DNA from 3 places in the Vibrio japonicus genome. Region 2 is predicted to be linked to each of the others. Evidence: predicted binding sites of a transcription regulator. Region 2 holds the regulator's gene; each other region holds the start of a gene.

Region 1 (10,880 bases), 500 kb from region 2:
ATCAAGAACAGTCTTTCCAAACAAGCCATTTGCTTTGTCTAGGACATAGTTCAAGCGCAATGGGTTAATTTGGTGAAGAGGCTTAAACTCACCTTCTAGGTCCCACCAGCGCGAGGCCATTTCCTCAAACTTTTTAATTTCTTTTGGATCGACGTTTTGTGATTGGGTCATAACTACTCTGTATGCTAAAGCTTCCTTATAAGATAAGCCGCATTATACCCCCTATTGGTGACGAGCGCATAGAGTAGGCCAATTTTATCTAGTTTTGGCTAAAATGTAGCCTCTAATCAGAAACATAAATCCAGAGTGTTCAATTTCTCAGCATTTGATTCACAACCGAGCTCACAACCTGATAAAAGGCGAGGGAAAGTAATGCCGAAGAGTGGATTTGTGTGTTATATTTTTGAACCTTAAACGTATTGTACATACGATCAAAAAATAGAGGGATAATGGCTCTATGAGCGATCTAGCTAAAGAGATCACGCCCGTAAACATTGAAGATGAGCTTAGAGGTTCATACCTCGACTACGCGATGTCCGTAATCGTTGGTCGTGCTCTTCCAGATGTGCGTGATGGCCTAAAGCCAGTACACCGCCGCGTACTATTCGCGATGAATGTACTGGGCAATGACTGGAATAAACCATACAAAAAATCTGCCCGTGTTGTTGGCGACGTAATCGGTAAATATCACCCACACGGTGATAGCGCTGTGTACGACACTATCGTACGTATGGCTCAGCCGTTCTCACTACGTTACATGCTCGTTGATGGGCAAGGTAACTTCGGCTCCATTGATGGTGACTCAGCAGCAGCAATGCGTTATACCGAAGTTCGTATGGCGAAAATCGCCCACGAGCTTCTAGCTGATCTAGACAAAGAAACTGTAGATTACGTACCTAACTACGATGGTACAGAGCAAATCCCAGCAGTTCTTCCGACAAAAATTCCTAACCTATTGGTAAACGGTGCATCTGGTATCGCAGTAGGTATGGCAACCAACATCCCGCCACATAACCTTGGCGAAGTGATCGATGGCTGTCTTGCGTACATCAATAATGAAGCAATCACTATTGATGAACTAATGGATTACATCCCTGGTCCAGATTTCCCAACTGCGGCGCTTATCAGCGGTCGTAAAGGCATCGTAGACGCGTACAAAACAGGTCGCGGTAAGATCTACATGCGTTCAAAAGCGGAAATCGAAACAGAGAAGAACGGTAAAGAAACAATCATCGTTACCGAAATTCCTTACCAGGTGAACAAAGCTCGTTTGATCGAAAAGATCGCAGAGCTTGTAAAAGATAAGAAAGTAGAAGGCATCAGTGCTCTACGCGACGAGTCAGACAAAGATGGTATGCGTATTGTTATTGAATGTAAGCGTGACGCAGTAGGCGAAGTGGTTCTAAACAACCTTTACGCTCAAACTCAGCTACAAACGACTTTCGGCATCAACATGGTCGCGCTGAACAACGGTCAGCCACAGCTATTCAACCTGAAAGATATGTTGAAGTGCTTTGTGGATCACCGTCGTGAAGTGGTGACTCGTCGTACTATTTACGAATTGCGTAAAGCTCGTGAACGCGCGCACATCCTTGAAGGTCTTGCACTTGCACTTGCTAACATTGATGAAATCATCGATCTAATTCGTAAAGCACCGACACCAGCAGAAGCGAAAGCGGGTCTTGTTGCTCGTGGTTGGGATCTAGGTAACGTAGCAGCAATGCTAGAACGCGCAGGTACTGACGCAGCTCGCCCTGAATGGCTAGAGCCGCAATACGGCATCCGCGATGGTCAGTACTTCCTGACTGAGCAACAAGCGCAAGCAATTCTAGATCTACGTCTACACAAACTGACTGGTCTAGAACACGAGAAGATTCTTGCTGAATACAAAGAGCTTCTAGAAGAAATCGCAGAGCTGATGCACATTCTTGCAAGCACAGAACGCTTGATGGAAGTGATCCGCGAAGAGCTAGAAATGGTTCGCGATGCATTTGGTGATGTTCGTCGTACGGAAATCACAGCAGCTAGCCATGACATCGATATGGAAGAGCTGATCGCTCGTGAAGATGTAGTGGTTACACTTTCTCACGAAGGCTACGTGAAGTACCAAATCCTAAGTGACTACGAAGCTCAGCGTCGTGGTGGTAAAGGTAAGAGTGCAACTCGAATGAAGGATGAAGACTACATTGAGCGTCTTCTAGTGGCGAATACCCACGACAACATTCTTTGTTTCTCTACTCGCGGTAAGACTTACCGTCTGAAAGTTTACCAATTGCCACTAGCGAGCCGTACTGCTCGTGGTAAACCAATCGTGAATATTCTTCCACTGGAAGAAGGCGAACGTATCACTGCAATCCTACCAGTTGATGAATTCTCTCCAGAGAAATTCATTTTCATGGCAACAGGTGATGGTACCGTTAAGAAGACATCTCTTGACCAATTCGCTAACGTACGTTCAAACGGTTTAATCGCAGTTAACCTACGTGATGACGACTCTCTAATTGGTGTTGATATTACTAACGGTGACAGCGACATCATGCTGTTCTCGAAGGCGGGTAAAGTTGTTCGCTTTAGCGAAGACAAAGTACGCGCCATGGGCCGCACGGCGTCAGGTGTTCGTGGTATGAAACTAGCGGATAACGATCAGGTGGTATCTCTGATAGTTCCTTCTAATGAAGGAGACATCCTAACGGTAACGCAAAATGGTTACGGTAAGCGTACTGAGCTAGCAGAATACCCAACGAAAGGTCGTGCAACTCAGGGCGTTGTGTCTATCAAGGTTTCTGAGCGTAATGGTCCAGTTGTTGGAGCAGTACAAGTTGAGGAAGGCGACGAGATGATGATGATCACCGACGCTGGTACTCTTGTACGTACACGCGTTGCAGAAGTTAGCCAAGTAGGTCGAAATACCCAAGGTGTGACTCTTATCCGTACAGCAGAAGATGAGTCAGTGGTTGGACTACAGCGTATTGACGAAGTTGACGAAGCAGATTTACCAGAAGGTGAAGACGCAGAAGCAACAGAAGCAGGCGCAGAGCAGCAAGTATCTGAAGCACCAAAAGCGGATGATTCCGCAGCAGAAGACAACGACGCTTAATTTATAAGCGGAGACTCTAATTTAAAAACCGGGCATTGCGCTCGGTTTTTTTGTTTTTAAGCTGTGGAAAGCAATATTGAGATAATTTGATGACCTAAATCTAATAATAATTGCTACCCTCCCGTTTTGTATTGAATCAATAACGATTATGATATTGAATCATACGGGAAAGCAATAATTAGAAAGGCCCCTACAATCTTATGGAAAATAGTATTAAGTCAGTTCATCATCGAAATGCCTTTCTTATTGCTCTAAGGTGTGCATTTCTGTTTTCCGTTGCTTCTATCTCTTATACGTTGATAAACGAACATCAACATTTGAACGAGCTGTATATTCTATTTCCTATTAGCATTTTAATGGCCTATTTCGCTCGTCGCCATCAAACAAAAGTTGTTTGCTCTCTATTCTCTTTATTCGTTGTTTTTGCCGGTTCCATAGCCGACCCACTGAGTATTGATACAGTCGAAGAAAGCTTCATTTTATTACCGCTTTGCTACATATTCATTTTTCCAGGGTCGTTATGGCCGATTGCTGTTGGCCTTGCGCTTGTTTGCAGCTATTTGATTGATTACTCATCTATAGCCCATGACGAATTCTTGGAAGATGCTATTGAAGTGATTTTTATCACGACGTTTGCAACAGTCATGACGTACTTCCAACAAAAATCGATAAAACAAGTTCAGCTTTATAAAAAAGCGAGCCTTACGGATTATTTGACAAAGCTATCCAATCGACAGTCGTTTTTTCAGCAGATAAGAGATTTAGAAGCGAACCAACATACAGACTATGCCCTTATTCAAATTGGGTTAAAAAGGCTTAAAGCTGCCAATGACAACTTAGGTCACGGATATGGAGATGAGTTATTGCGTAAGTTTGCAATCCTTATCCGAAAGGCCGTTGGTGAACACGGTAGGGTATTTCGCCTTGGCGGTAATGAGCTGGCAATTTTGGTTGAGTTCGATGTTGGTGATAATTACAAAGTCGAGCAAATTATTGCTGCATTGGAAAGCCGAAACGATACCGTATGTAACATATACAACACCTGCTATACGCTACGTTACAACGGAGGTGTAGCGACGTTAAGTCAGGCTGAGAACAATAAGCGCGTATGGTGTAAAAATGTCGATGCCGCTGAATCAAAAGCTAAGTTAAACGATGAAGGTAAGATCCAATGGTATGATGATGGCTTAATGGAGGAGACGATTCGTCACCAAAAAATTGAATCTGAGCTAAAAGCGGCGATTCCTAACAACCAATTATTTCTCGTTTACCAGCCTAAAATCGATGTTGAAAGTAACCAAATTATCGGCGCTGAAGTGCTACTTCGTTGGGAGCATCCGGAGCTTGGATTGGTATCCCCGCTAGAGTTTATCAGTGTTGCAGAAAAGACAGCCCAAATCATACCGATCGGACGTTGGGTGATAGAGCAGGCGATTAAACAAGCCAAAGTGTGGCAAGGTCAGGGGCACGACTTATGCGTTGCCGTTAATGTGTCAACGGTGCAGTTTACGCATGACGACATTTATCAATGTATATCTGAAAATCTAGCAAAGCATGATTTAGCCGCTAAGTACCTTCAGGTAGAAATAACTGAAACTTCGATGATGGACAAACGATCGAAAGTAGCGGAAACCTGTAAGCAGTTGCAGCAACTGGGAGTGAGTGTAGCTATCGATGATTTTGGGATCGAGTATTCTTCTTTGAATTACTTAAAACATTTGCCGATAGATACAATTAAAATTGATAAATCGTTTATAGATGACTGTGTCACTGATGAAATCGATCACATGATAGTGCGTACTATTATTCAAATTGGTCATAATTTAAACAAGCAAGTCGTTGCCGAAGGCGTTGAAACTGACCAACAGCTTGAATTACTTCGACGTGAAGAATGTACTCAATTCCAAGGTTATTTGTATTCCAAACCAGTTCTTCCTGAACAATTTACGCGCTTACTTGAGTCGAATTCGCAAGCAACAATAGAACCTGAAGGTATTCCGCATCGATTTGGTATATCGGCTGGTTAATTTTTCTCCATTTCATAACAGTAAATAACTTTGATATTCACTCCAAAAAGTATTTATTCAGGATCTTAAGCAGGCTGAAATGTCGTGCATAGCAAGCCTTTACAATATAGAATTCGGCACACTTCTCATTTCATCAATCACTCTAGATACTAACAATGCAATTTTCACTCAAACAAAAATTGATTGGGGCGAGTTTATTAGCGGTAGTGCTAATGGCGAGTGCCTTGACATGGCTTTCTGCGAGCCAGCTTTTAGACCAAACCCGACAGGGTGTTCAAACTCGCGCCGCGAGTCTAGCAACAACAGCTTCGGCTGGCATTTCTGACTGGATGGTTATTCGCAAAGACATCGCAAAAGCGTTTAATGGTTACAGTGAAGAAGCGAATGTGGTGCCTTACTTACAGCAAGCTCGAAAAGCGGGTGGGTTCGACGATATCTTTTTAGGTACGCCAGAAGGCGGTATGTATCGTTCTCATCCTGAGCGCAACCGTGCCGACTACGATCCTCGCGTTCGTCCATGGTACAAAGACGCAAATGCAGCCGGTACGCAAATCATTACGACGGCTTACAAAGATGCCATTACGAATGCCCTATTGGTGACTATCGCGGAACCCATTCGTCGTGGTGGTCAATTCGTTGGGGTAGTCGGTGCGGATGTACTCATTGACCAATTGATTGATGACGTTATTAATCTTGATGTTGGCGAAAATGCTTACGCAATGTTGATTGATGCTCAAAATGGCACATTTTTAGCACACCCGAACAAGAATCTGTTGTTGAAACCAGTGACGACATTGTCAGAAAGTATGACGATGCATGCCATCGAGAAAGTGGCGAATGAAGGCGTCGTTAAAACTATTCAACGCGATAATAAAGACAAAATCTATTTCTTTAAGAAAGTGCCGGGTACACAGTGGTATTTTGCAACTGAAATGGATCGTGAAACCGAGGAAGCAGCGTATAGCCAGCTACTGTTTGAGCTTATTGTTACCGCTGCCGTGATTACATTCGGTGTTGTTCTTGTTGTTTCATGGTTGGTGAGTTTCTTATTCCGTGATCTTTCGCGCGTATCAAGAGCACTGGAAGAAATCGCTTCAGGTGAAGGGGATTTAACACAGCGCTTAGAACCTCGTAGTAATGATGAAGTAGGCCAATTGGCAGAAAACTTCAATAAATTCGTTGCGAATATGCATTCAATGGTGTCTAAGCTTAGCTTGGTGTCTGCATCTTTGTCTGAGCAGTCAAAACAGACAGCGCAGCATGCGGAAGAGCGAAGCACTCGTATTCGCCACCAGCAAGACGAAATCAATATGGTTGCAACGGCAATTAATGAGATGGCTGCGGCAACACAAGAAATTGCAGGTAACGCAGATCATACCGCGCAAAATTCAACGGAAGCGGTTACCGCTTGTGTGCATGGTGGTCAGCAAGTTGTACAAACTCAAAGCTCAATTCAAAATCTTGCACAAGAAGTACAGGTAGCGACCGACGTTATTCAAGAGCTTGAAGCGCACGGAAATAGTATTACGACGATTTTGTCGACTATCCAAGATATCGCGGAACAAACCAACCTATTGGCACTGAATGCGGCGATTGAAGCGGCGCGTGCTGGTGAGCAAGGTCGTGGTTTCGCTGTGGTGGCTGACGAAGTTCGCGTTCTTAGCCAACGCACCCATGCTTCTACTCAGGAAATTCAGCAAATGATTGAAACCTTGCAGGGTACAACCTCTAAAGCAGTTAGCATCATGGGTGACAGCCGACAGCTTGCGGACACGAGTGTCGTAGATGCGGACTCTGCAGCAGTCAGCCTGACTCAGATCCAAACTGCAGTTGAACGTATCAGTGATATGGCCACTCAGATTGCTTCTGCTGCAGAAGAGCAAGCATCGGTAACATCAGAAATTACCCGCAACACAGTAGGTATACGAGATGTGTCTAATGATCTAGCAGATGAAGCCCACGATGCGGCGGCTCAAGCTGCGCAGCTCTCTGAATTGTCACGTGAGCTAGAAAACGAGATTCAACGTTTTAAGCTATAGACTGTTTTAAGCGGTAGACGTTTTAAGCTGCAGATATAGAAACGAAAAAACGCCCGGTTGTCATACCGGGCGTTTTATTTAAGAACACGTTATGAAAGGGGGACTGGTTTAGTCAATCAGCCCATACTGAGCACTTAAGATATCAATGATTTCTTGTTTTGGATTAGCGCTTAAGTGAATAGGTTTCCCTGTGATTTTTTCAGCGATGCCTGTGTATGTTCTTGATATATCCATTAGTGATTCAAGTGGAAGCGTATTATCTCGTGCCAGCGCTTCACGTTCAGGCATGCGTTCTTTGTTTAAAAGAATATCTGGATCAGGGAAGTAGTTCAGCAAGAACTGACGGAAACCTTCTTTCGAGTTTTCAACGATGTTTCCAGCTTGGTATTCTTTCTCATCCCAAATGCGAGAAGAGTCTGGCGTGCCAACTTCATCCATGTAAATCAGCTTTTCATTACCCGCTGCATCGGTTACGTAACCAAATTCAAATTTAGTGTCGACAAAGATTTGACCTACATTTGAAAGCGCTTCGCTAATGACACCAAAGCCTTCGCGTAATAGCTTTTCATACTGAGCTATGTCTTCTCCCTTAGAGAAGTTGAACGCGGCAAAGTTATCTTCGATATTTTTACGTGTGATGTTTACATCATCCGCTTCTGGAACGCCGGGAATCCCTTGTAAAATGCCCTTCGTTGATGGGGTCATAAGAAGATCAGGAAGTGCTTTATCTTTCTCTAAACCTTCAGGAAGCTCGATTCCGCAAAATTCGCGTTCACCTTTTTCGTATGCACGCCACATAGAGCCTGTGATGTATTTGCGACAAATCGCTTCAATCATTATTGGCTTTGCTTTTTGAACGATCCAAACCAGTGGGTGAGGGATATCAAGGATATGGCTATCAGCTAAGCCATTGTCTTTGAATAGCTTAAACCAATGGTTAGAAATGGCATTGAGCGCAGCACCTTTGCCTGGAACGCCTTTTAACCCTTCTTCACCATGCCAGATGCAGTCGAAGGCAGAGATTCGGTCACTGATTACCATGATAGCCAAAGGTGCATCAGGGGCAACATCGTAACCTTTTTCTTCTATCAGACGTTTGCTATCTTCTTCTGTCAGCCAATACACAGAGCGTACTTTTCCACTGTGAACGGGCTTGTTAGTACGAATTGGAAGATCATCATTTACGGCAAGAACTTGATCAGCGAGACTCATTTAGACATTCCTATCTTTGTCAAAAATGGGCGAAAGCCACTATCGAGGCATTCGATTTGTTGAGCATGATACCAGAACTATTTTGTGCTGCCACAGAAAAAGCAAACGTTTGCTTAATTTTTAAAAAATATAAAAATGCCTCTCGAATAGAGAGGCGAATAGACAGTGTCATTGCCAAGCTTATTAGTGATACTTATGTGTACTGCCCTCGACAAAAAATACTTCACATTGATATTGGCGACCTAAGCTTCGTAGTAAAACCTGATCAATATTCGTAATGTCGTTAGAAGCCACCACAGCACTGGCGTTACCAGATTTAATCGCTTTAATGACGATTTCTAGTTCAGAAAGTGTTTGTGACGGTTTCATTTGAATGATTTTGGTGCAGCTTACTTTGTATGAAGAGAACTGATCGAAGTCAGGACGTGGACACTCAGCCGTAAATAAGATCCATTGCTCCTGATTAGACAAGCCCGCTAAGCGAGTTAGAACTGAGTCATCAATGCTCATTGGGCGGGTAGGTTGTGCGAGAACATTGAATTTTGATACTGAACGAATGTGTGGTTGCTGCTGAATCATAATACTGTCCTTTCATACATGCTGTATGTGTATACAGTAGTTTAATTGAATATACTGATCAAGTGATTTTGTATGTGAACTAGTCGGTGAGTAAACTGGGTTAGCTTTTGGTTTGAAATTAAGTTACTGAAAACTAATGGTATTTTACAAATAGTGTTTGATGAAGTTAGATGGGACGAAATGAGGAATTGTGAGACAAAGCATGTTCGTATAAACAGTGCTATACAGTATTTGGTCGATGCAGTGCTGTATGAAGTTGACCGAGAATTTTTAGCCACCCAGGCAGGTGGCGTCTAAATTGTTACAAGAATCTGTCTGGATAATCGCTAAAAATAGCATCTAGGGCTGCTAAGTGCTTAAGCCGATTAGGGTTGTTGACTGTATAGCACCAAACCTGAAAACCTTCAGAGTGTAATGACTCTATGTGCTTTTTTCTGGTCCAAACATGATTTAAGTTACAGCTATAGGCAGACACTTCATGCAGCAGTTTCTTCACCTGGGAGGTGAGTCGTTCGCTTAACACGCCCAAACGATATTCGGGCAAGGTGCGGTGTAACTCTCGAATCACGTCTGGGCTAAAACTTGATAATAGAATGGATTCACTTTCTATATTCAGAGTGCTTAGGTTTTGTTTCAGTGTTTCGCAGACGTCATGCACATTTTGTTTGTCCAATTTAATCTCTAAATTCAGCTTAAGTTGGTGTTTTTGGGCGAGCATCAAGAGTTCTTCTAACGTCATAATCGTCTCTCCTTGGAATTTAGCAGAGAACCAACCACCAAAATCGAATTCGCGAAGTTCATTTAATGTGAATGAATCAATACGACCAACGCCATTACTGCACCTGTCTATCGTATGATCGTGGCAAACGACCAAATGGTTGTCTTTCGTTGGTTGAATATCGACTTCTACCCACTCCAACCCCAGCTCAATTGCGGCCATTATGCTGGCCTTGGTATTTTCAGGGAATTGACCTGCAATTCCGCGGTGTCCCACAATAATCATCGATGCGATAACCTAATAAAATCGAATAAAAACAGATTACTCTTAATGTTAAATGACAGGTAGAAATTTCTTGGAGTTGACTTGATAAATCTGACACTATCGAGATTCACAAATAATAACAATTAAGTTAAGAGAAGTTGTTTTGAACGCTGAACATAAGTCTGCTTGGATACTGGTTTTGACGACGGCTTTGGCCGCATTAGGTTGGATTTTTTCCAAAGAGACAATTCAAGGGCTGCCACCATTTGGTTTTGTTGGCTTGAGATTTTTGCTTGCTTCTCTATTCCTGCTCCCTTTGAGTTATAAAAAATTCAGGGAATTAACGTTGCACTTGCTTCTACAAGCAATAGGCGGTGGAACAATACTGGCGGCAGCGCTTCTGGTCTGGGTGTACGCGATTTCTGTCAGCGAAACTCTAGGAGAAGGTGCCTTTATCGTCAGTCTTTCAATGATTATCGTGCCCATCTTCGCATGGGCGTTATTTAAAGATAAACCTAAGCGTGCGTTTTGGATTTCTACGCCAATCGCCATCGTTGGGCTTGCCATGCTCTCTTTAGCCGGACAATGGCAAAGCTCTGGTGCTCATATCTGGTTTTTATTTAACGCATGCTTGCTCGCACTTCACTTCAACGTAAACAGTAAACTTGCGCATAAGATGCCAATCTTATTGCTGACCTGTATTCAGCTATTTGTCACAGGGATTATTGCGCTGTGTGCATCGGCTCTATTTGAAGAACTCCCTGACAATGTAGAAACATCGATTTGGGGATGGTTTGCGCTTAGTACGTTATTAGCAACCAGTCTGCGCTATGTGATGCAAACACTAGGTCAAAAAGGAAGTAATTCTGCAAATGCTGCTTTGATTATGTTATTGGAGCCGATATGGACAGTCATTCTTAGTATCATTTGGTACGGAGAGGAAT
Region 2 (10,880 bases):
TATTCATTTACCCATTAAATGGGTGAGACGGCACCGCAATTCCAGCAGACACCGAACTGAGCTTCATTCCTTTCACCGCAACCATTGCATACCCAAGCATTCCCAATCGTAGGTGTTTGGTATTGTAAGATGACTTCTTGAGCTATACCCAATTGATGCTTATCTAAAAGCCAAACATAGGGTTCGCTGTGTTCACCAAAGGGGATTTCCCCCTGTAGTCCAAAAATACCTTCACCTCTTACCTCGCATTCAACACCATGAGATTTAAGAAGTTCGCAAACAATGTGAGCTTCAGGTGGGGTATTTGCGGTGAACACTTTCATTAAGACTGACCATTGTAGGAATGCGGGGATTTAAGTTTGGCCATTAGCCACTTCACAATAATAGGAAATAAACCCAGCAATGCAAAAGAGGCCAAAACAGAAGGAGAAACGATTCCCGACAGTGTGTCGATTTGAGCGAGTTGTGTTCCGGCGTTTAGGTAAACCGCCGTTCCAGGTAACATTCCAAGTTGGCTGACCAGATAGTAGCGGCTGACTGATATTGGCGTCAGACCCATAAGCAAGTTGATCAGGAAAAAAGGAAACACTGGAATGAGTCGCAGCGAGAAGAGATAGAACGCGCCATCACGCTCAACACCTTGATTAATCGCTTGGAGCTTGTTACCAAATTTGCTTTGAACCCACTCTCGAAGCAAAAAGCGGCTGCTCAAAAACGCCAAGGTTGCGCCAATGGTGCTGGCAAATGACACTAGGAATAAACTCACCCAAAAGCCGAAAAGTGCAGCGCCTAATAGGGTAACGACGGCGGCACCGGGTATTGAGAATGCTGTAATTGCCACATAAGCGAGAAAGTAAACCAACGCTGCCAGTGCAAAGTTTGCATTGATAAAATCGTCTAACGCAATTTGCTGGGCTTTGGCATTGTCGAGTGTCAGATACTGGCCGAAATTTGTCGCTAAGAAAATGATCAGGCCAAGCAGTATTAAGCCAAGGATCCACTTTTTATTCATTACCAAGTCCTACTTCATTGCTTACTTTGCTAATTATTCATGTCGTCTTGACTTAAACGACATGAAAGTGACATATCTGATAAGAACGCCTAAGTGGATAAAAAATTCCCTTAAAAAAACAAAGTCAGCACAGGGCTGACTTTTCTATATCTAATGAGGCTTACTTTCCCAGCATACTCAGCAGTTCTTGCCTGCGGCTTTGGGGGATAACCGACCAATGCGTTCCATTTATAGCGCCTTCTAAAGCCCATAACAGTTCCACATTGAGCTCGGACGTCTGTGTCGATTGAATTGCTCTAAAAGCCTCAACCGAACCTGCGTTTTTCAACGACTCGACATCACTGATGCCGGCTTTTTTCAACATGCGCTCTGTTGCAAGGCGCAAATTAGGCAAGTCTTTTAATCGAGTTGGCTTTGCTTCTGCTTGAATCTGTTTATCTTGCTTCGCTGCTTCAAGTGCGTCTTGGGCCATAGCTAAAGTGCGTTGCTCATCATTGGACCAATCCTCTGTCAATGCAAAATATTTGGTCACTACGGGGAAGCCACGCTTTTTATAAACATATGGGTCAAGCCCGATTTCTTTGCATCGTTTTGCAAGTTCGTCATCGGCCCTTATATGAAGTTTGTCGTTTACTACAAGTGCAAACATAGTGTCATCGGCAAATATGCCGAAACCACCAAACATTGAGCGGGAGTGAATTTTCCCCAGTCGCTCAAATAGCCTCATAGAGTCTTTAAGTATTGGTTTATCCATGCTGTGTTTTCTCGGTGTATATGTATACGCCACCAATTCAGGTCCGAGAGAGTAGCAAAATATTGCATACATTATGTCAGTAAGGCGTCATACAAGTGCATATTCCACTAAGTTTTGTGAAACGCCAACGGAACGCTGCTTCTGAGGAAGAGCCGACATCTTGTGGATGAAGAATCCATTGTATTGCATTTGCATTTTGCCATCGGCAACCCCGCTACCATACATATACATACTTAGGCCGGTGGCTTTGCGTCCTATCTTTTCAGAGTAGTTTGCCCTGTGCGTGGCTCTAATCGAACTTTCAGAGGATAAATAAAAATCGTTCAAATTATCATGGGGAGATGAGCTAAATGTGATCTTAGTTCCGAGGTGATTAGGTAGTTGTGCATTTAACCACCATCAATCAAAGGGTTAAATGCACAAAAAGGTTATTTATTCAGATTTTGCACGGTGCATCGTTCAACGATTTCTGGATGCATTTCAAAAACGCGTTTTTCGTGTTCTTTGTCTTTGATGCGCTCTAACAGAATTTCGAAAGCATTTTTACCTACACGGCGCTTTGGTTGGTGTACGGTGGTTAACGGAGGAGAGAAATATTCAGCCAGTTCTATGTTGTCGTAACCAATAACAGACATGTCTTCGGGAATACGGATCCCTTTTTGCTGCAGTCTGCTCATTAGGCCAAGTGCCATCGTATCGTTGAAACAAAACACTGCCGTAGGTTTTTTGTCCATTGCTGCGATTTTATCCGCTGCCAGTACTGCGGTATCACATTCGAAGTTACCTTCCAGTATCCAATCTTCTTCAACGTTGAGATTCGCTTCACTCATTGCGCGTCGATAACCAGCAATACGCTCTTGGCACGCTAACTTTTCAAAATGTCCACTTAGGCACGCAATATCCGTGTGACCGTGGTCGATCAAGTATTTCGTTGCTAGGTAGCCACCTTCTTCTGAATTATCGATGATCTTGTCAGCCTGAGAGCTTTCCGGACCCCAATCCATGATGACTTTTGGAATATCTTTGTGACGCTCAAGCATTTCGCTGAGTTCTTCAGTAAGATCAGAACACATAACAAGAATGCCATCGACGCGTTTTTCAGCCAGCATGCGGATGTAGTCACGTTGCTTTTCGTAGATGCCGCCCGTATTACACAGGATCAGCGTGTAGCCTTGACGGTAACAATAGCTTTCAACGCCATCGATCACTTCTGAGAAGAATAAGTTTGTTGACTGAGTCACCAGCATGCCAATGGTACGAGTCGTGTTGCATTTTAAGCTACGAGCAACCGCACTAGGCGCGTAATTAAGCTCTTTGACTGCTTCCATTACTTTTTCTTGAGTAGCTTCAGCAACAAAGCGTGTTTTATTAATTACATGTGAAACCGTTGTTGTTGACACACCGGCTAAGCGGGCAACGTCTTTAATAGTGGCCATAAAGTTCTGTCCTGTCGATTACTGCCACAGAAGTATATTCAAGTTTAGAATAATTTGGCAGAAAGTATCAGAAACACAAAAACCGCTTTGTTAGCGGTTTGTATTCATTTCGATCATTGTTATCGTTTGCGGACACAATTTTAGACTGCAAACCTTTTAAGAGCAAATAAAAGGTTTGCGTATCAGGGAGAAACCTACAAAAACAGAATCGCCTTTATTCTTTACCTTGTAGGTAGCGGCAATCTAATTCTAGGAAGGAAACAAGTAATTGTACGATAGACGCGTAGAAGCCAAATTTATCCAAAGACTGGCACTTTTGGGAAAACTGAGGTGTCCAGCTTAATAGATGCTGGTGGATAAGCTGTGCTTGCTCGGTTAGGGCGTTATCTAATTCATGCTCTTTCTCTAACTTGTTGGAAAGTATGATTAAGTTGCCTAAAAAGTCCAATTCAATTGCGATGTGATCAGCAGGTTCATTCAGGCTCTTGTCCACTTCAATATCGTAGGAGCGCATTAAATCTTCCATCTCTTTTGCTGGCTTATCGTTCAAAAGACCGGATTTTCCAATGTAAATAGAGGCATAAGGAAGTGCGGAATCTCTGTCTGATTTTAAAAAGAGATCGCAAAAGTCAGCAGCAAGCTCTAGCTGTGCGTCTTCTCTGTCTAAAAGACGATTTAGGGAATCCACGACTTTTGTAACAGCAGGTTTCAGCGACTCATTTTCGCCAAGTCCTGACAGGAAAGAACGAATTTCTACTGAATGATATTGCTCCAGACTCTCTTGCGTTAACTCTCTTGCCAAAAGGCTAGACAGCCACCAGTAGATTTCCGCGCGTTTTTCATTGAATGCTTTGATTTCTTGCATTAGCTGAGACTCCTAAGATAACTGCCAGGTAGTCTACATAATAAAAATGAACAGCGGTAATGGTGATTATGTCGATTTAAGTCTAAATATTAAGGATAGTAAACAGGTAAGCGGGTTTTGTTTTGAATCAATAAAAAACCATCTTTCGTAAATTTAAAGTGACAAATACTAGAAATGTTACTAGTTATGAATAGAATACAGATCAATATGAAGACCAAAGCAAATAAGTGGTGTAAATGAGTTATCACGTACTAGTTGTAGAAGATGACGCAGTCACTCGCAGCAAGCTCGTTGGGTATTTTCAGAATGAAGGTTACCAGGTGAGTGAGGCCCAAAGCGGTGAGGAAATGCGCGAATCGCTACAAAATAATGCCATAGAAAATAATGCGATAGATTTGGTGATGCTAGATATCAATCTCCCAGGTGAAGATGGCTTGATGCTCACTCGTGAACTTCGCAGTAAATCAGACATTGGGATTATCCTGGTAACAGGACGCACGGATAGCATCGATAAAATTGTTGGTTTGGAAATGGGAGCCGATGATTACGTCACGAAGCCGTTTGAGCTTAGAGAACTTTTGGTTCGCGTAAAAAACCTATTGTGGCGAATTTCCAATACGCGCAATGCTTCAGGCTCTACGGTTCAAACTAAGCAAGATGAGCATGTGGTTCGTTTCGGTGAGTGGACTTTCGACATACAGCGACGCGCGTTAAGTCATGCCGGTGAGCCAGTCAAATTGACTAAAGCGGAGTATGAATTGCTGGTTGCTTTGTCTTCACACCCTAAGCAGGTGTTAAGCCGAGAACGTATTTTAAACATGATCAGCCACCGGGTGGACGCGCCTAACGATCGCACAATCGATGTTTTGATTCGCCGCATGCGCGCTAAGATGGAGTTTGATCCTAAGAATCCACAAATCTTTGTTACGGTTCACGGTGAAGGGTACATGTTCGCCGGAGACTAAAACTCAATAAAAAAATACCGAGGCTTTCACCTCGGTATTTTTTATCCTTCGTTTTCCGTCGCTAAAGGCTTTTCTGGGGTAGATACCCAATCACGAAGTGATTGCCAGATACGGCCAAGTGTTTCATGCCAGTAGCGCTCAGTTTGCTCTAAGTACTTGGCTTTAGGTGTGTACTTCTCCCAAGCCTGAGTGACATTTTGAAACGCGAGATAGTTTGTTGGTGCTGGGTAAGGATCTAACCCAGCAGCGTGAAACTCATTAAGAGCTCGCTCCATATGACTCGCTGACGTCACCAATACGAGCTTTTTATAGCTAACAAATGCGGCGGCTTGGCGAGCTTCTTCCCAAGTGTCTTTTGCTGTTTCGAGAAGAATAATGTCCGATTTAGCGACCCCCAGTTCTAACGCAACCTGACCCATCATACGAGCATTGCTAACTTCTGCCCCCCCAGCGTAGCCGGAGAGAATGAGTTTTGCCCCCGGATATAGGCGCATAACACGAATCCCCTCGGCCAAGCGCATTAGCCCTGCGCGGCTTAGCTGTGAAGTTGGAGGCATTTCATCATCGACAACGTGGCCGCTACCAAGCACCATCACGTAATCTATCGATTCGTCCACAGGGAAAAACGCGGTGTATTGACGTTCAAGTGGCATCAGGAGTCTTGAAGAGACGGGCTGAAAGGCGATGAGAAAAATACCGATGAACGAAAACAGGACAACAAAACAGCCGGTCTTTTGATTCCTAGTGAACATGATTAACATTAATCCGACAATGCCGATGATCAGCATTGCAGGTAATGGCATAAGGAGTGAAGAGACCACTTTTTTCAGCTCAAACATACTAAATAGTCCGAAAAAACATCAGTTGATTATTTTTTAAGAGAAACCCTCTTTATTCCTGCTTTTCTTGTGACAGAATAGCAGCACGATTCGACATAATACCTTAAGCTGCTGTGACTGAAGACCGCAATTTCGACGATATTGCCCACAAATTTGTAAAAAACATATATGGCTCTGACAAAGGCGAGATACGGCAAGTCATTGTTTGGGAAGATTTAGAGCAATTATTAGACATGACGGGTGGGTCAGAGCAATCACTGAGCGTGCTAGACGCAGGTGGTGGTTTAGCACAAATGTCACAAAAGCTTGCCAAGCTCGGACACCATATCTCGTTATGTGATCTATCTTCGGAAATGTTGCAGCTAGCAGAACAGGATATTGAAAAAAACGGTTTGCTTGAGCAGTATCGCCTGATTCACGCGCCTGTCCAAGATATCGAACGGCATCTGAGTGAACAGGTCGATGTCGTGATGTTCCATGCCGTTATGGAGTGGTTAGCGGATCCGAAATCGGCTTTAGAAACATTATTAAAGCAGGTAAAACCAGGTGGCGCAGCATCAGTGATGTTTTATAACCACCACGGACTGGTATACAAAAATGTCGTATGTGGAAACATTCCTCATGTTTTGGAAGGAATGCCGCATCGAAAAAGATTTAAATTACAGCCACAGAAAGGCTTAAAGCCTGAAGACGTCTACCAATGGATAGAAGACGCAGGCTTTGAAATCTGCGGTAAATCAGGTATCCGCTGTTTTAGTGATTACATTGGAAATATGCAATACACAGGCGATTACCAGTATGAAGATGTGTTGGCACTCGAAAAGCAACTTTGTCGCCAAGAGCCATACCTCTCATTAGGCCGTTACATTCATGTGTGGGCTAAAAAGAAAGAAAAACAGGAATAACAATGAGTGAGATGACTCTCAATGCTGCAGAGCAACCAATCGATGAATTGGTAAGCTGGGTGAAGCAGCACGATTTCTCATTGAACCTGACGACTGAACGATTAGCTTTTTTGATCGCAATTGCCGTACTTAGCAACGAAAGGTTTGATGAAGAATTGGGTGAAGGTGAGCTGCACGATGCATTCACTATCGTCACTCGGCTATTTGAAGATACAGGGGAAGCGTCTGCTTTCCGTGCGAACAATGCCATCAACGAATTGGTGAAACAGCGTCTGATCAGTCGCTTTACCAGCGAGATCACCGATGGCGCGAGTATTTATCGATTGTCGCCTCTGGCAATCGGTATTACTGACTACTACGTTCGTCACCGAGAATTTTCTAAATTACGACTGTCGATTCAGTTGTCTATGGTTGCTGGTGAAATGGCAAAAGCTATTGAAGCCGCTCAGAAAGGCGGGACGCCAGGCCATTGGAAGAAAAACGTTTACGGGGTACTTAAATATTCTGTAGGGGAAATTTTCGACCAAATTGATCTTAATCAGCGCGTGATGGACGAGCAACAACAGTCGGTGAAACAGCAAATTGCAGACCTGCTAAACAAAGATTGGCGTGATGCAATTAACAACTGTGAAGCACTGTTGACTGAAACGTCCACCACACTAAAAGAGCTGCAAGATACGTTGCAGGCAGCAAGTGATGAGCTTCAAACTCAAATCCTCGACATCCAAGAGATCGTCTATGGTGACGACGAACTTGAGTTCATAGAAGAAGCCTTGTTTGGCTTGCAAATGAAGTTGGATCGCATCACGAGTTGGGGTCAGCAAGCGATTGATCTTTGGATAGGTTACGACCGTCACGTCCATAAGTTTATTCGTACTGCGATTGATATGGATAAGAACCGCGCCTTCAGTTCTCGTTTGCGCCAATCCATAAAAGATTACTTCGATATGCCTTGGTATCTCACATTTGCAGATGCAGAAAGGCTCTCTGATCTTCGTGATGAAGCTTTGGTGCTAAGAGATGATGAAGTCACCGGACAAGTTCCGATGGAAGTGGAATACGAAGAGTTTCAACAAGTCAACGATGAGCTGTCAGAACGCATAGCAGACATGCTTCGAGTGCATAAAGATCAAGGTACGCCAATCGACCTTGGAATTGTGTTGCGAGATTATCTGGTTCAGCACCCACGCACTCATCACTTTGATTTAGCCCGCATTGTCGTCGATCAGGCGGTTCGCTTAGGTTATTCGGAATCGGATTACCAAGCAATTCAACCAGACTGGCAAGCGATTAACGATTTTGGGGCAAAGGTACAAGCAAATGTCATCGACCGATACTAATGAATACATGCCAGAAAATCTGGTAAAAGCAATTTCGAATCCTCTGTTCCCAGCGTTAGATAGCATGCTGCGTGCAGGGCGTCATATTTCAAGTGAAGACTTAGACAACCACGCGTTGTTATCTGACTTTGAAGTGGAACTCTCTTCCTTCTACCAACGCTACAACACTGAATTAGTGAAAGCGCCGGAAGGTTTCTTTTACCTTCGTCCACGCTCTACGTCGCTTATTGGCCGCAGTGTACTGTCAGAACTCGATATGCTGGTAGGTAAGGTATTGTGTTTCCTTTACTTGAGCCCAGAGCGCTTGGCGCATGAAGGTATTTTTACCAACCAAGAACTGTACGAAGAGTTACTCGCGTTAGCGGATGAGAAAAAACTCATGAAGCTGGCGACTAACCGCGCTAGTGGTTCAGACCTTGATAAAGAAAAGCTGTTTGAGAAAGTGCGTACATCACTTCGTCGCCTGCGTCGTCTTGGTATGATCATCAATATTGGTGAGACAGGCAAGTTTAGTATCAGCGAGTCTGTTTTCCGCTTCGGTGCTGACGTTCGTGTGGGTGACGATATGCGAGAAGCTCAAATTCGTTTGATCCGCGATGGCGAAGCTGTAGTCCACACCAAAGAGCCGAGCCAAGGCAGTTTGCTGATTGAAGAGGCCGATGACGATAACGAGCAAGAAGAAACATTTGGAGAAAGTGAAGCATGATTGAACGTGGTAAATATCAATCGCTGACCATGGTTAACTGGAACGGCTTCTTTGCTCGTACCTTTGATATCGATGGTTTAGTAACAACACTTTCGGGTGGTAACGGTGCTGGTAAGTCAACCACGATGGCGGCGTTCATTACCGCTTTGATTCCCGACCAAACCTTATTGCACTTCCGTAACACCACAGAAGCGGGCAGTAATCAGTCGTCACGCGATAAAGGTCTGTACGGTAAACTACAACCAGGCGCATGTTATGCCGCGCTAGACGTAGTGAACTCTCGCAACCAGCGTCTATTGTTTGCAGTGAAGTTGCAGCAAGTTGCTGGTCGTGACAAGAAGGTGGACATTAAACCTTTCGTGATTCAGGGCTTACCAAGCGATGTGAAACCGACGGATGTACTGATTGAAAGTGTGTCGGCAACACAGGCTCGCGTACGTCAGATTAACGAAGTCAAAGAGTCTATTGCGCAGTATGAAGGCGTTCAGTTCAAAGCGTTTTCTTCTATCGTCGAATATCACGCGCAAATGTTTGAGTTTGGCGTTGTACCAAAGAAACTACGCAACTCAAGCGACCGTTCAAAATTCTATCGTTTGATCGAAGCGTCCCTGTACGGTGGTATTTCAAGCGCGATTACACGTTCTCTGCGTGATTACCTTCTGCCTCAAAATGGCGGGGTAAAGAAAGCATTCCAAGATATGGAATCGGCGCTGCGTGAAAACCGCATGACGCTGGAAGCAATCAAAACCACTCAGGCTGACCGTGACTTATTCAAACACCTGATCACCGAGTCGACAAACTATGTGGCCGCTGATTACATGCGCCATGCGAACGATCGTCGCAATAAGTTAGAGCAAACACTGGCATTTCGTTCTGAGTTGTTTGGCTCTCGCGAGACATTGGTAGAGCAAAACAACTTACTTAACTGTGTTCAGGAAGAGTTGGAGCTATTGGTTGAATCAGAGTCTGCCTTAGAGCAAGACTACCAAGCCGCCTCTGACCATCTTCAGCTTGTGCAAAACGCGTTGCGCCAACAAGAAAAAATTGCCCGCTATCAGGAAGACCTTGAGGAGCTCAGTGAGCGCCTTGAAGAGCAGATGATGGTGGTTGAAGAAGCGCAAGAACGTGTTTTGATGGCGGAAGAGCAGGCCACCGTTTCTGAAGAAGAAGTGGATAGCCTGAAAACTCAGCTGGCGGATTACCAACAAGCGTTAGATGTTCAGCAAACACGAGCGCTGCAATATCAACAAGCGGTACAAGCGCTAGATAAAGCCAAACAGCTACTGGATGACGAAAGCTTAACCGCTGAAGGTGCACAGGCACTGGTTGCCGAGTTAAAGCAGCAAGAGTCAGACAATACCAATACGTTGCTTTCAGTTAAGCACAAATTGGATATGTCTTCGGCGGCTGCGAAGCAGTTTGAAACCGCACTGATGTTAGTGAAAAGCATCGTCGGACAGGTAGAGCGCAAAGATGCTGCTAGCCATGCGAAAGAAGCGTTACAAAAAGCACGCAACGCGGAACAAGTGGCGCAAAATGAGCAGCAATGGCGCGCGCAGCATCGTGATTTGGAACGCAGCCTAAACCAACAGCGTCAAGCGCGCGAGTTAGTGGATGGTTACCGTAAACAGCACCATGTCGAGCTGACGGATGAAATTGCTTTTGAGCAAGAACGCGAACGCCACGCGATGCAGATTGAGTCTTTGGAAATGGCTCAAGAGGACATTCGTGAAGAGCGCAGCGAACAACGTCGTATTGAACAAGATTCTGCCGCTGAGATTCGTAAGCTAGAAGCAATTGCACCGACTTGGATTGCCGCGAACGACGCCCTAGAAAAGCTACGTGAGCAAAGCGGTGCTGATCTGTATGACAGCCAAGCAGTAATGTCACACATGCAGGTTGTGCTTGAGCAAGAAAAAGATCAATCGCTCGCAAAAGACAAGCTGGCTGAGCGTCGCGCTCAACTGGAAAGTGAGATCGAGCGTCTGGCGTCTCCAGGTGGTTCAAACGATCCACGCCTCAAAGGACTGGCAGATACGCTTGGTGGTGTTCTGCTGT
Region 3 (10,880 bases), 660 kb from region 2:
TGTACTTAGAGCCCATACCACGAATGCTTACATCTGTTGTGTCACCGCCACCGGTTACAACCACACCAGGCACACTTTTTAGCGCATCGGTCACATCACGGTAGTAACGCGACTCTAAATCTTCGCGAGAAATAACACTGATACTCGCAGGGGCGTCAGCCTGTGATTGCTCGTAACCTGCTGCAGTCACAACCACTGTATCCATTTGAGATACTGCATCATTGGCAAACACATGAGGAACACTGACGAAGGCTAAAACACCAGTTGCTGTTAGTACTGGTAGTTTAAGAGTAGACATCTCTATCTCCATAATTGATAATGATTATTATTTTCGAAGTGGAATTATTCATAATTAGAATGAGATGTATAGTGAGAGTTTTGGAACGGTTCTTCCCAAATATGGAACTTAGGCATGGTGAGGTGAAAGATTAAGAGATGCACGACTTAGCCTCAATTCGCGCGTTTGATGCGCTCAATCAGCATAAAAGCCTGACCGCAGCCGCCAAAGCGCTCAACCAACCAAAGTCAACCTTAAGCCGCCGTCTTGCACAGCTAGAAGAGGACTTTGGCCAAGCACTGACCACACGCCAAGGTAACCGCTTGGTACTCACTCGTGCCGGTGAAATCTTCGCGCACTACAGTCGTCAGATTCTGGAACTGAGCGAAGAAAGTTACGATGCACTTCAAGGTTTGAATAACCAAGTATCAGGCACGTTGAATATCGTTTGCCATGCGGCACTGGTTCGTAGCTGGTTGGGAGGAGTATTGAATCAATTCCTCACCGAAAACCCCAATGTGAGCATTCGGCTTACCAGTGACTTTTCCGAAGATCACCACGACCCTGATTTGTTTATCTGGCTTGGAGAACGCGACGGGCTAGACTGGCGAAAAGAAACATTAGGTCACTTTCGTTATACGCCTTTTGCATCACCAGATTATCTTCAAAAGACAGGTCCAATAAATCATCCAAATGAATTATCCCGTCATCCGTGGATCGATTTTGGTTCCGTACGGGAAAACGGCTTAACGTTGGCTCATCCACAGCAAGGTGAGTACCACTTAGAACCGCTCACGAGCCGATTGTACAGTGACAATATTGCGATGCAGATCGACAGTATCGCTAATGGACACGGTATCGGTTTAATACCAACATGGACTGCAAATGGGTATGAGAGGCATCATCCGGGGCGGATACAAGCTTGCCTTGAAGGATGGCTGTCAGAGCCAGTAGCCATAAACTGCTATATACCTGCAGGTCGACCACCACTACGCTTGTCGGTGTTGATAGACAATATTCACAGCAGTGTACCTAGTGATTGGAAAGGTTAGTCTAACGCGTACTACGCAATGCTATGTCTGAACATTTACTTATCCAGATTGACGGAGCACCTGTCACCTGCAAACAGATAGCAAGTGGTAAGTAAAATAAAACATGTAGGATAAATACGCTTTTAGCGTTCAACAAAATAGCTCCCGCTGGGCAAACTACAATCTGCGGGAGCGTATTGATGAGAGAGATTCGTTAGCAGCCTGTATCTTCTGCATTGACAGACTCTTTCATGTTTTCACACTCTTCTTCCATCTCTTCCATCATATTCCCAGCCTCGGTCGTGGTTTCATCTAACTGATCGCTGGCATTGGTCATCGTTTCGTCTAACTTATCACCAATATTCGTCATAGTTTCATTTAACTTATTGCCGGCGTCGGTCATTGTTTCGTCCATCATATCGCCAGCATCCGACGCCGCCTTTTCAATACTCTCACTGGTTTCTGTTAACGTTTGTTCCACTTTTTCAGACGTTTCTTCAATACCCTCACCTGCTTCTTCGATCGCTTGATCGACTTTTGCACCCATCTCTTCAGCTGACTGCTCCTCGCCACATCCAACTAAAGCAGCGCTACACATGAATGCGAGCAACACCATAAGTGGCTTACGGTTCAATATGTTCATTACGTGACTCTCCTTTGCTTCTTCTGCAACATTGCATCGGTTTGTGAAGCTGAGAAAATTACAACTTTCCCAACATAATAATAATCAAAGATCACGCTACGCCCATGTCAGAAAAAGTATTCGTTCCGTAGACCAATAAAAAAACATAAAAAAAGGGCTATCAACGATAGCCCTTTTCCAATAAAAGTCAGCGATTTAAGCTAGAAGCTCATGTGCTTCTTTTACTACATTCTCAGTTGTGAAACCGAACATCTTAAACAGCTCGCCAGCTGGTGCAGATTCACCGAATGTCGTCATACCGATGATCTTGCCACCGAAACCAACATACTTGTACCAGAAGTCTGCAATACCCGCTTCGATAGCGATACGCGCTGTTACGTCTGATGGTAGCACTGCTTCGCGGTAAGCTGCGTCTTGCTTGTCGAACGCATCTGTTGATGGCATTGAAACAACGCGTATTTTCTTACCTTCTGTTGTTAGCTGTGCTGCTGCTTCAACCGCTAGCTCAACTTCAGAACCTGTTGCGATAAGGATAAGCTCTGGCTTGCCTTCGCAATCTTTTAGGATGTAACCGCCTTTCGCGATGTCTGCTACTTGCTCAGCACTGCGCGCTTGTTGCGCTAGGTTCTGGCGAGAGAAGATTAGAGAAGTCGGTGCATCTTTACGTTCAATCGCTAGTTTCCAAGCCACTGCAGATTCAACCTGGTCACATGGACGCCATGTGCTCATGTTTGGAGTTAGACGTAGCGACGCCATTTGCTCAACTGGTTGGTGAGTCGGGCCATCTTCGCCAAGGCCGATAGAATCGTGCGTGTACACTTGGATGTTCTGAACTTTCATCAGAGCCGCCATGCGCATTGCGTTACGTGCGTATTCCATGAACATCAGGAATGTTGCGCCGTAAGGAACAAAACCGCCGTGTAGTGCGATACCGTTGATGATCGCCGTCATACCGAATTCACGTACACCGTAGTGGATGTAGTTACCAGACGCATCGTCAGCCGTTAGTGACTTAGAACCAGACCACATCGTTAGGTTAGAAGGTGCAAGGTCAGCAGAGCCACCCATGAATTCTGGAAGCATTTGACCAAACGCTTCCAGTGCGTTTTGAGACGCTTTACGTGAAGCGATGTTCGCTGGGTTTGCTTGAAGATCCGCAATGATTTGGTTTGCTTTCTCTTCCCACTCTGCAGGTAGCTCACCATTTAGACGACGCTTAAGCTCTGCGGCTTCTGCTGGGTAAGCTGCTGCGTATGCTTCGAACTTCGCGTTCCACGCTGCTTCTTTTTCAGCGCCTGCTGCTTTTGCATCCCACTCTGCGTATACGTCAGCAGGGATTTCAAACGCGCCGTATTCCCAACCAAGGAATTCACGTGCTGCTTTAACCTCATCAGCCCCAAGCGGTGCACCGTGACAGTCGTGAGAGCCTGCTTTATTTGGAGAACCAAAACCGATGATGGTCTTAGTACAAATTAGTGTCGGACGTGGGTCCGCTTTTGCTGCTTCAATCGCTGCGTTGATCGCTTCAGAATCGTGACCGTCCACTGCTGGGATTACGTGCCAGCCGTAAGCTTCGAAACGCTTAGGTGTATCGTCAGAGAACCAACCTTCCACGTCACCATCGATAGAGATACCATTGTCATCCCAGAATGCGATCAATTTGCCTAGGCCTAGTGTACCAGCCAAAGAACACGCTTCGTGAGAGATACCTTCCATCAAACAGCCATCACCCATGAATGCATACGTGTAGTGGTCAACGATGTCGTGGCCTTCTTTGTTGAACTGAGCAGCCAACGCTTTTTCAGCCAACGCCATACCCACAGCGTTCGTGATGCCTTGACCTAGAGGACCCGTCGTTGTTTCGATACCAGGTGCGTAACCGTATTCTGGGTGGCCAGGTGTTTTAGAATGAAGCTGGCGGAAGTTTTTAAGCTCTTCAATCGGTAGCGCGTAGCCCGTCAGGTGAAGCAGAGAGTAAATCAGCATCGAACCGTGGCCGTTAGACAGTACGAAACGGTCGCGGTCAGCCCACTCTGGGTTTGCTGGGTTGTGGTTGAGGTGAGAACGCCAAAGAACTTCAGCGATGTCAGCCATACCCATAGGTGCACCTGGGTGACCAGAGTTAGCTTGTTGAACACCATCCATACTTAGCGCACGGATTGCATTGGCAAGATGTTTACGAGACGACATGTCTGCTCCTGAGTAGGTTAAGCGAAACGAAATAATGGTTCATAATTCTCTCAAAGCGACAAGGGGTGTGCAAACGTTTTCCAAAACGAAACCTCACAATTATTGCCGCTTTCGATCCAAATCGTTCTCAATAAATTCAATTCCAGAAAATAAAAGCAAACGTTTGGTTATAACAAAAAGCAAAAAAGAGCTTGTAATTCGAGCAATCAAAACTAGAATAGCCGTCTAGATGTAGATACACCTGCATATATTAGTATTATTTTTCGCTGGAGCGTTTATCATGCCCCAGTTTTAAACCAGATATAGTGGAGCTAACATGGCTAAGCACCTGTTTACTTCTGAGTCAGTATCAGAAGGTCATCCAGATAAAATTGCAGACCAGATTTCTGATGCGGTTCTTGACGCGATTCTAGAGCAAGATCCAAAGGCTCGTGTTGCCTGTGAAACTTACGTAAAAACCGGCATGGTAATGGTTGGTGGTGAGATCACAACTTCAGCATGGGTAGACATTGAAGAGCTAACTCGTGAAACTGTTCGCGAAATCGGCTACGTGCACTCAGACATGGGCTTTGACGCTGACTCTTGTGCTGTTCTTAACACAATCGGTAAACAGTCTCCTGATATCAACCAAGGTGTTGATAAAGCTGACCCGAAAGAGCAAGGCGCAGGTGACCAAGGTATTATGTTCGGTTACGCATGTAACGAAACAGAAGTTCTGATGCCAGCTCCGATTACTTATTCTCACCGTCTTGTTCAAAAGCAAGCGGAAGTTCGTAAAAACGGCACACTGCCTTGGTTACGCCCAGACGCTAAGTCTCAGGTAACGTTCCAGTACGAGCAAGGTAAAATCGTGGGTATCGATGCGGTTGTTCTTTCAACTCAGCACTGTGATTCAATTTCTACTCCAGAACTACGCGAAGCAGTTATGGAAGAGATCATCAAGCCAGTACTACCGTCTGAGTGGATCAATAAAGAGACTAACTTCTTCATCAACCCAACTGGCCGTTTCGTAATCGGTGGTCCTATGGGTGACTGTGGTTTGACTGGTCGTAAGATCATCGTTGATACCTACGGCGGCGCTGCTCGTCACGGTGGTGGTGCATTCTCTGGTAAAGATCCATCAAAAGTAGACCGTTCTGCAGCATACGCAGCGCGCTACGTAGCGAAAAACATTGTTGCAGCTGGTATGGCTGACCGTTGTGAAATCCAACTTTCTTACGCTATCGGTGTTGCAGATCCAACATCTATCATGGTGGAAACATTTGGTACTGAAAAAGTACCACATGACACTATCATCGAAGCAGTACGCCAGTTCTTCGACCTACGTCCATACGGCCTACAAGAAATGCTGAACCTTCTACAACCTATCTATAAGAAGACTGCAGCATACGGTCACTTTGGTCGTGAAGAGTTCCCATGGGAAGCGACAGACAAAGCAGCACTTCTACGCGAATTTGCAGGTCTTAAGTAAAATAAGAACTCACTAATTCCAATTTCTAAAGAGCTTCTGGGCAACCAGAAGCTCTTTTTTATTGCCGATAAAAAGTGACCGACAAATTTGTATTTTTTAATCAAGAGGTCAATAGTTAAATGGTACTAACGAGATTAACGGCTTACCGCTGATATCTCAGTATCACAATAAACTCTTGCCCTAGATATGAAGTCACTCCAGCCGGGCATCGAGTTTCATACACGCCAGATTATTTTGGTGAGAACAGAGAATCGATCAAGGAGGATATATGCCTCGTACGGTGAATCAACATGACTTCAGCGACAAGCGAAAGGAAGTCTCAGATAAAGAGTACGCTCGCACCATACCGTGTAACCAATTGAGTATTTCAGCGCCTTTCCATTGGTTGGCTTTGGGTTTACACGATTTCGTAAAAATGCCACTGATCAGTGCATTCTACGGTCTGTGCTTTATGGCAGCCGCGATTGGTATTGTGCTTTTGGTGCAATGGCAAGGTACACACTTAGTCGTATTACCAAGCCTGATTGTTTATATGCTTATCGGTCCATTCCTCGCACTAGGTTTGTACGATGCAAGTTGGGAGCGTGAAAAAGGACACAAGGCTAGCCTCTTCCATTCCATGAAAGCGATTGGTCGAAACTCAACGTCACAGTGGGCATTTGCGGTATTGCTCGCCGTGTGTATGATCTTTTGGATGCGTATTGCTGCGCTCCTACACGCGCTTTATCCGTCAGTACAAGGTGCACCGCTTACCGAGTTTCTACCATTCTTGGTTATTGGCTCACTAGTGGGCTTTGTGCTTGCTGCCGTGGTGTTTAGTATTTCCGCGTTTTCAATCCCATTGATGATGGAGCGCCGCGTGGATGTGATGACCGCAGTTTTCACAAGCTTTAACGCCGTGAAATCCAACATTCCAGCCATGATCGTATGGGCGTTAGTCATCTGTGGCGGTATCTTGATCGGCTTCGCTACCTTCGGGATTGGGATGTTGTTTACCATGCCTATCCTTGGTTACGCCACTTGGCATGGCTATCACGAGACCATCAAGAAAAAACATACTCCTTAACATCCACACAAAAGTCAGTTTATGATACGCCCCAGCCACCGTGCTGGGGCAATTTTTTGGAGTCAAAGTGGATATAGAAACACGCTATCGAATTAATCAGGTCATTGCTCACTGCATCCAACAAGCAACAGTGGCTTTTCAACGCTCTTTTCCTCTCCCTTCTGTTAGCTTCAAACTCAGGGGAAAAGCCGCTGGTAAAGCCTACCTACAGCTCAATGAAATCCGCTTGAATCCAGTTTTGTTTAAAGAAAATCAGCAAGCTTTCCTCAATGAAGTCATCCCACATGAAGTCGCACACTTAATCACACACCAAGTCTACGGTCGTGTAAGACCACACGGGAAAGAGTGGCAAGGCGTGATGGAGTCCGTCTTTAATATACCAGCGAAAACCACCCACAGTTTTTCGGTTCATTCGGTACAAGGAAAGACATTCGAATACGGCTGTGGTTGCACCATGTACCCACTGTCAATCCGACGGCACAATAAAGTCCTGCGTAATCAAGCCAGTTACCGCTGTCAGCAGTGCAAGCAAACCCTTAGTTTTACTGGCAAACAACTCTCTTAGTTTATTACTTTCTCTTTAAGCTAAACCTTATTATGCGTGTTAGACTGAGTTATCTCATACTTTTCTAATACGCTATATATGAATTTATTTTCTGTATTGGCTGTCGCTGCAACTCTCTTTGCCAGCTCAGCGTTGTCTGCCCCACCCAGTTCCTTTTCCAAAGCGAAAAAAGAAGCGGTAAAAATTTACGCCGATCACCCCGTCAGTTTTTACTGTGGCTGTGATATCCAATGGCAAGGGCGTAAAGGCGTTCCGGACTTACAGTCTTGTGGTTATGAAATTCGCAAGCAACAAACTCGAGCGTCACGTATCGAATGGGAACACGTTGTTCCAGCTTGGCAGTTTGGCCACCAGCGCCAATGTTGGCAAAGCGGTGGGCGAAAAAACTGTACGAAGAATGATAAAACCTTCCGTTTGATGGAGGCTGACCTACATAACCTCACTCCGGCAATCGGTGAAGTGAATGGTGACAGGTCGAACTACAACTTCAGCCAGTGGAACGGCGTTGACGGTGCTACCTATGGTCGCTGTGAAGTTCAAGTCAACTTTAAACAACGTAAAGTCATGCCACCTGATCGCGCTAAAGGCTCCATTGCTCGCACTTACCTTTACATGAGCAAAGAGTACGGATTTAAGCTTTCAAAACAGCAGTCGAATTTGATGACCGCATGGAACAAAATGTACCCTGTTGATGAATGGGAATGTGAACGCGAAAAGCGTATCCACAAAGTTCAAGGAAACCATAACCCATACGTGTTTGAAGCCTGTAGAGCGCTTTAATCAATAAGGTGTTTCTGAGCAACAAAGAAACACCTTTTCCCCTTGTTTTTTCGCTATAAAGCATCCATGTTAGGAGTTACCTTAACTCTCTTGCTGGAAACCTCATGCGAATCCCACGAATTTATCATCCAGAAACCATCCACCAGCTTGGTGAACTATCACTAAGCGAAGACGCAGCAGGCCATATTGGTCGCGTATTGCGTATGAAAGAAGGCCAAGAAGTCCTTCTCTTTGATGGTAGCGGTGCTGAGTTTCCAGCTGTCATTTCAAATGTGTCGAAAAAGTCCGTCGAAGTTGAGTTGAAAGAGCGTGTAGAACGTAGCTCTGAATCCCCGCTCGACCTTCACCTTGGTCAGGTGATTTCTCGTGGCGACAAAATGGAGTTTACGATCCAGAAGTCGGTAGAATTAGGGGTGAATACCATTACACCGCTAATTTCTGAACGTTGCGGCGTAAAACTCGATCACAAGCGTTTTGAGAAAAAACTCGCCCAGTGGCAGAAGATTGCGATTAGCGCGTGTGAGCAGTGTGGTCGAAACACTGTCCCAGTTATTCGCCCAATCATGCACTTAGAAGAGTGGTGCGCAGAAGAATACGATGGTCTTAAGCTAAACCTACATCCGCGCGCTAAATACTCGATCAATACCCTACCAACGCCCGTTGAGAAAGTACGCCTACTGATTGGCCCAGAAGGTGGCTTGTCCGCTGACGAAATCGACAAAACCCGAGAGTATCAATTTGAAGAGACGCTACTTGGTCCACGCGTTTTGCGTACCGAGACCGCGGCTCTGACTGCAATTACTGCCCTTCAAGTTCGTTTCGGCGACCTTGGTTAAACGGAGAAAAACAATGATCAAATTAGGTATCGTAATGGACCCTATCTCGTCCATTAACATCAAGAAAGACTCTAGCTTTGCCATGATGCTTGAAGCGCAGCGCCGCGGCTACGAAATCCACTACATGGAAATGGGCGATCTGCATCTAGACCAAGGTGTGGCCGTTGCGGACACCAAAGTGGTTGAGCTAAAAGAAGATCCAAACGGATGGTACGAATTTAAATCTGAACAATCCATTGAGCTATCTGAGTTAGATGCGGTACTGATGCGTAAAGATCCTCCGTTCGACACAGAGTACATTTATGCCACTTACATCCTTGAACGCGCGGAAGAAAAAGGCACGCTCATCGTCAACAAACCACAAAGCCTGCGCGACTGTAACGAGAAGCTATTCACAGCATGGTTCCCGGAGCTAACACCAACAACGATCGTGACACGCAAAGCTGAAAAAATTAAAGCCTTCCGCGAAGAGCACGGCGACGTAATCCTTAAACCGCTTGACGGTATGGGCGGCGCGTCTATCTTCCGCGTAAAAGAGAACGATCCCAACGTATCAGTGATCATCGAGACCCTGACTAACCACGGCCAATACTACGCAATGGCACAAACTTTCGTGCCTGACATTAGCAATGGTGACAAACGCATTCTGGTCGTTGACGGTGAAGCAATGCCTTATTGCCTAGCTCGTATTCCAGCAAAAGGCGAAACTCGCGGTAATCTTGCAGCAGGCGGAACGGGGGAACCTCGCCCACTGAGTGAGACAGATAAACAGATCGCGGCGGCAGTAGCGCCTACACTTAAAGAAAAAGGTCTGATTTTTGTTGGCCTCGACGTTATTGGCGACAAACTAACTGAGATTAATGTGACAAGCCCAACGTGTATACGTGAAATCGAAGCGGCATTTGATATCTCAATAACAGGCAAACTTATGGATGCCATTGAGCGTCGCCTCGGCAAACAATAAAAGTGCCGTTAGGGCTTTGGGGCGGGAGTTTCTGCCCTGTGATAATTTGGAGTTTTTATGAATTTAACCAACCACTTTTTAGTTGCTATGCCGGGGATGAAAGATCCCTACTTTCAACGCAGCGTAATCTATGTGTGTGAACACAATGAAGATGGTGCGATGGGCCTGATGATTAATGCTCCAATTGATATCACCGTTGGAAAAATGCTGAAACAAGTTGATGTACAGCCCGTCCATCCACAGTTGCATACTGAAAGCTTAGACAGGCCAGTGCTTAATGGCGGACCTGTTTCTGGTGATCGAGGATTCATCCTCCATTATCCGAAAGATCAATACGAATCGAGTATCCAAATGACGGACAACATTTCGGTGACGACGTCTCGAGATATTCTCAGCGTATTGGGCACAGAAGCTGAGCCAAACAAATATCTTGTTGCTCTAGGGTATTCAGGTTGGGAAGCTGGCCAGCTCGAAACTGAGCTTTCCGAAAACTCGTGGCTAACCATTGAAGCCGACCCAGATGTTATGTTCAATACACCTATCAATGAACGCTGGCAAAAAGCGGTTCAAATGCTGGGTATTGATGCTTCACAACTTTCCAGCGAAATTGGTCACGCGTAATTATTCAAGAGACACAAAAAACTATGTCCAGAACCATCATGGCCTTTGACTTTGGCACTAAGAGTATCGGTAGTGCCATCGGTCAGGAGATCACCGGAACAGCTTCCCCACTCAGAGCATTTAAAGCGAGTGACGGTATTCCTAATTGGGATGACATCGAGAAGCTGATAAAAGAGTGGCAGCCCAATTTAATTGTTGTGGGATTACCTACCGATTTACGCGGTAAGGATTTAGAAACCATTACGCCTAGAGCAAGAAAGTTCGCCAACCGTCTCCATGGTCGCTTTGGTTTGCCTGTAGAGCTCCATGACGAAAGACTTTCCACCACAGAAGCTCGCTCAGAGCTTTTTGAAATGGGTGGGTACAAAGCGCTGAGTAAAGGCAATGTTGACTGCCAATCGGCGGTAGTGATTCTCGAAAGCTGGTTCGAGGCGCA

The links. The regulator PurR, encoded in region 2, represses purine synthesis genes. The targets are predictions, from matches to a motif close to TNANGNAAACGTTTNCNTNA.
Region 1: a site for PurR is predicted at 8,473-8,492, ahead of NP165_RS06025 (phosphoribosylaminoimidazolesuccinocarboxamide synthase). Genes of this name have one in related genera too.
Region 3: a site for PurR is predicted at 4,293-4,312, ahead of metK (methionine adenosyltransferase). Genes of this name have one in related genera too.

Annotation. Positions count from the first base shown of each region.
Region 1 covers NZ_CP102096.1:1,264,157-1,275,036, forward strand. Annotated here, with positions in the region: gene ubiG (bifunctional 2-polyprenyl-6-hydroxyphenol methylase/3-demethylubiquinol 3-O-methyltransferase UbiG) at 1-171, opposite strand, end outside; gene gyrA (DNA topoisomerase (ATP-hydrolyzing) subunit A) at 458-3,097, shown strand; gene NP165_RS06015 (putative bifunctional diguanylate cyclase/phosphodiesterase) at 3,298-5,124, shown strand; gene NP165_RS06020 (methyl-accepting chemotaxis protein) at 5,280-7,163, shown strand; gene NP165_RS06025 (phosphoribosylaminoimidazolesuccinocarboxamide synthase) at 7,272-8,375, opposite strand; gene NP165_RS06030 (hypothetical protein) at 8,559-8,954, opposite strand; gene NP165_RS06035 (glycerophosphodiester phosphodiesterase family protein) at 9,256-9,957, opposite strand; gene NP165_RS06040 (DMT family transporter) at 10,100-10,880, shown strand, end outside.
Region 2 covers NZ_CP102096.1:1,768,848-1,779,727, reverse strand. Annotated here, with positions in the region: gene NP165_RS08415 (putative signal transducing protein) at 15-323, opposite strand; gene NP165_RS08410 (TVP38/TMEM64 family protein) at 323-1,012, opposite strand; gene NP165_RS08405 (TfoX/Sxy family DNA transformation protein) at 1,173-1,766, opposite strand; cyclic di-GMP riboswitch class I at 1,968-2,053, opposite strand; gene purR (HTH-type transcriptional repressor PurR) at 2,195-3,202, opposite strand; gene torD (molecular chaperone TorD) at 3,417-4,067, opposite strand; gene torR (two-component system response regulator TorR) at 4,304-5,032, shown strand; gene elyC (envelope biogenesis factor ElyC) at 5,074-5,871, opposite strand; gene cmoM (tRNA uridine 5-oxyacetic acid(34) methyltransferase CmoM) at 5,985-6,776, shown strand; gene mukF (chromosome partition protein MukF) at 6,779-8,116, shown strand; gene mukE (chromosome partition protein MukE) at 8,097-8,822, shown strand; gene mukB (chromosome partition protein MukB) at 8,819-10,880, shown strand, end outside.
Region 3 covers NZ_CP102096.1:2,431,982-2,442,861, forward strand. Annotated here, with positions in the region: gene NP165_RS11395 (ligand-gated channel protein) at 1-298, opposite strand, end outside; gene NP165_RS11400 (LysR family transcriptional regulator) at 436-1,329, shown strand; gene NP165_RS11405 (hypothetical protein) at 1,523-1,951, opposite strand; gene tkt (transketolase) at 2,147-4,141, opposite strand; gene metK (methionine adenosyltransferase) at 4,458-5,612, shown strand; gene NP165_RS11420 (DUF2189 domain-containing protein) at 5,881-6,678, shown strand; gene NP165_RS11425 (SprT family zinc-dependent metalloprotease) at 6,746-7,243, shown strand; gene NP165_RS11430 (endonuclease) at 7,322-8,023, shown strand; gene rsmE (16S rRNA (uracil(1498)-N(3))-methyltransferase) at 8,128-8,859, shown strand; gene gshB (glutathione synthase) at 8,873-9,823, shown strand; gene NP165_RS11445 (YqgE/AlgH family protein) at 9,881-10,444, shown strand; gene ruvX (Holliday junction resolvase RuvX) at 10,468-10,880, shown strand, end outside.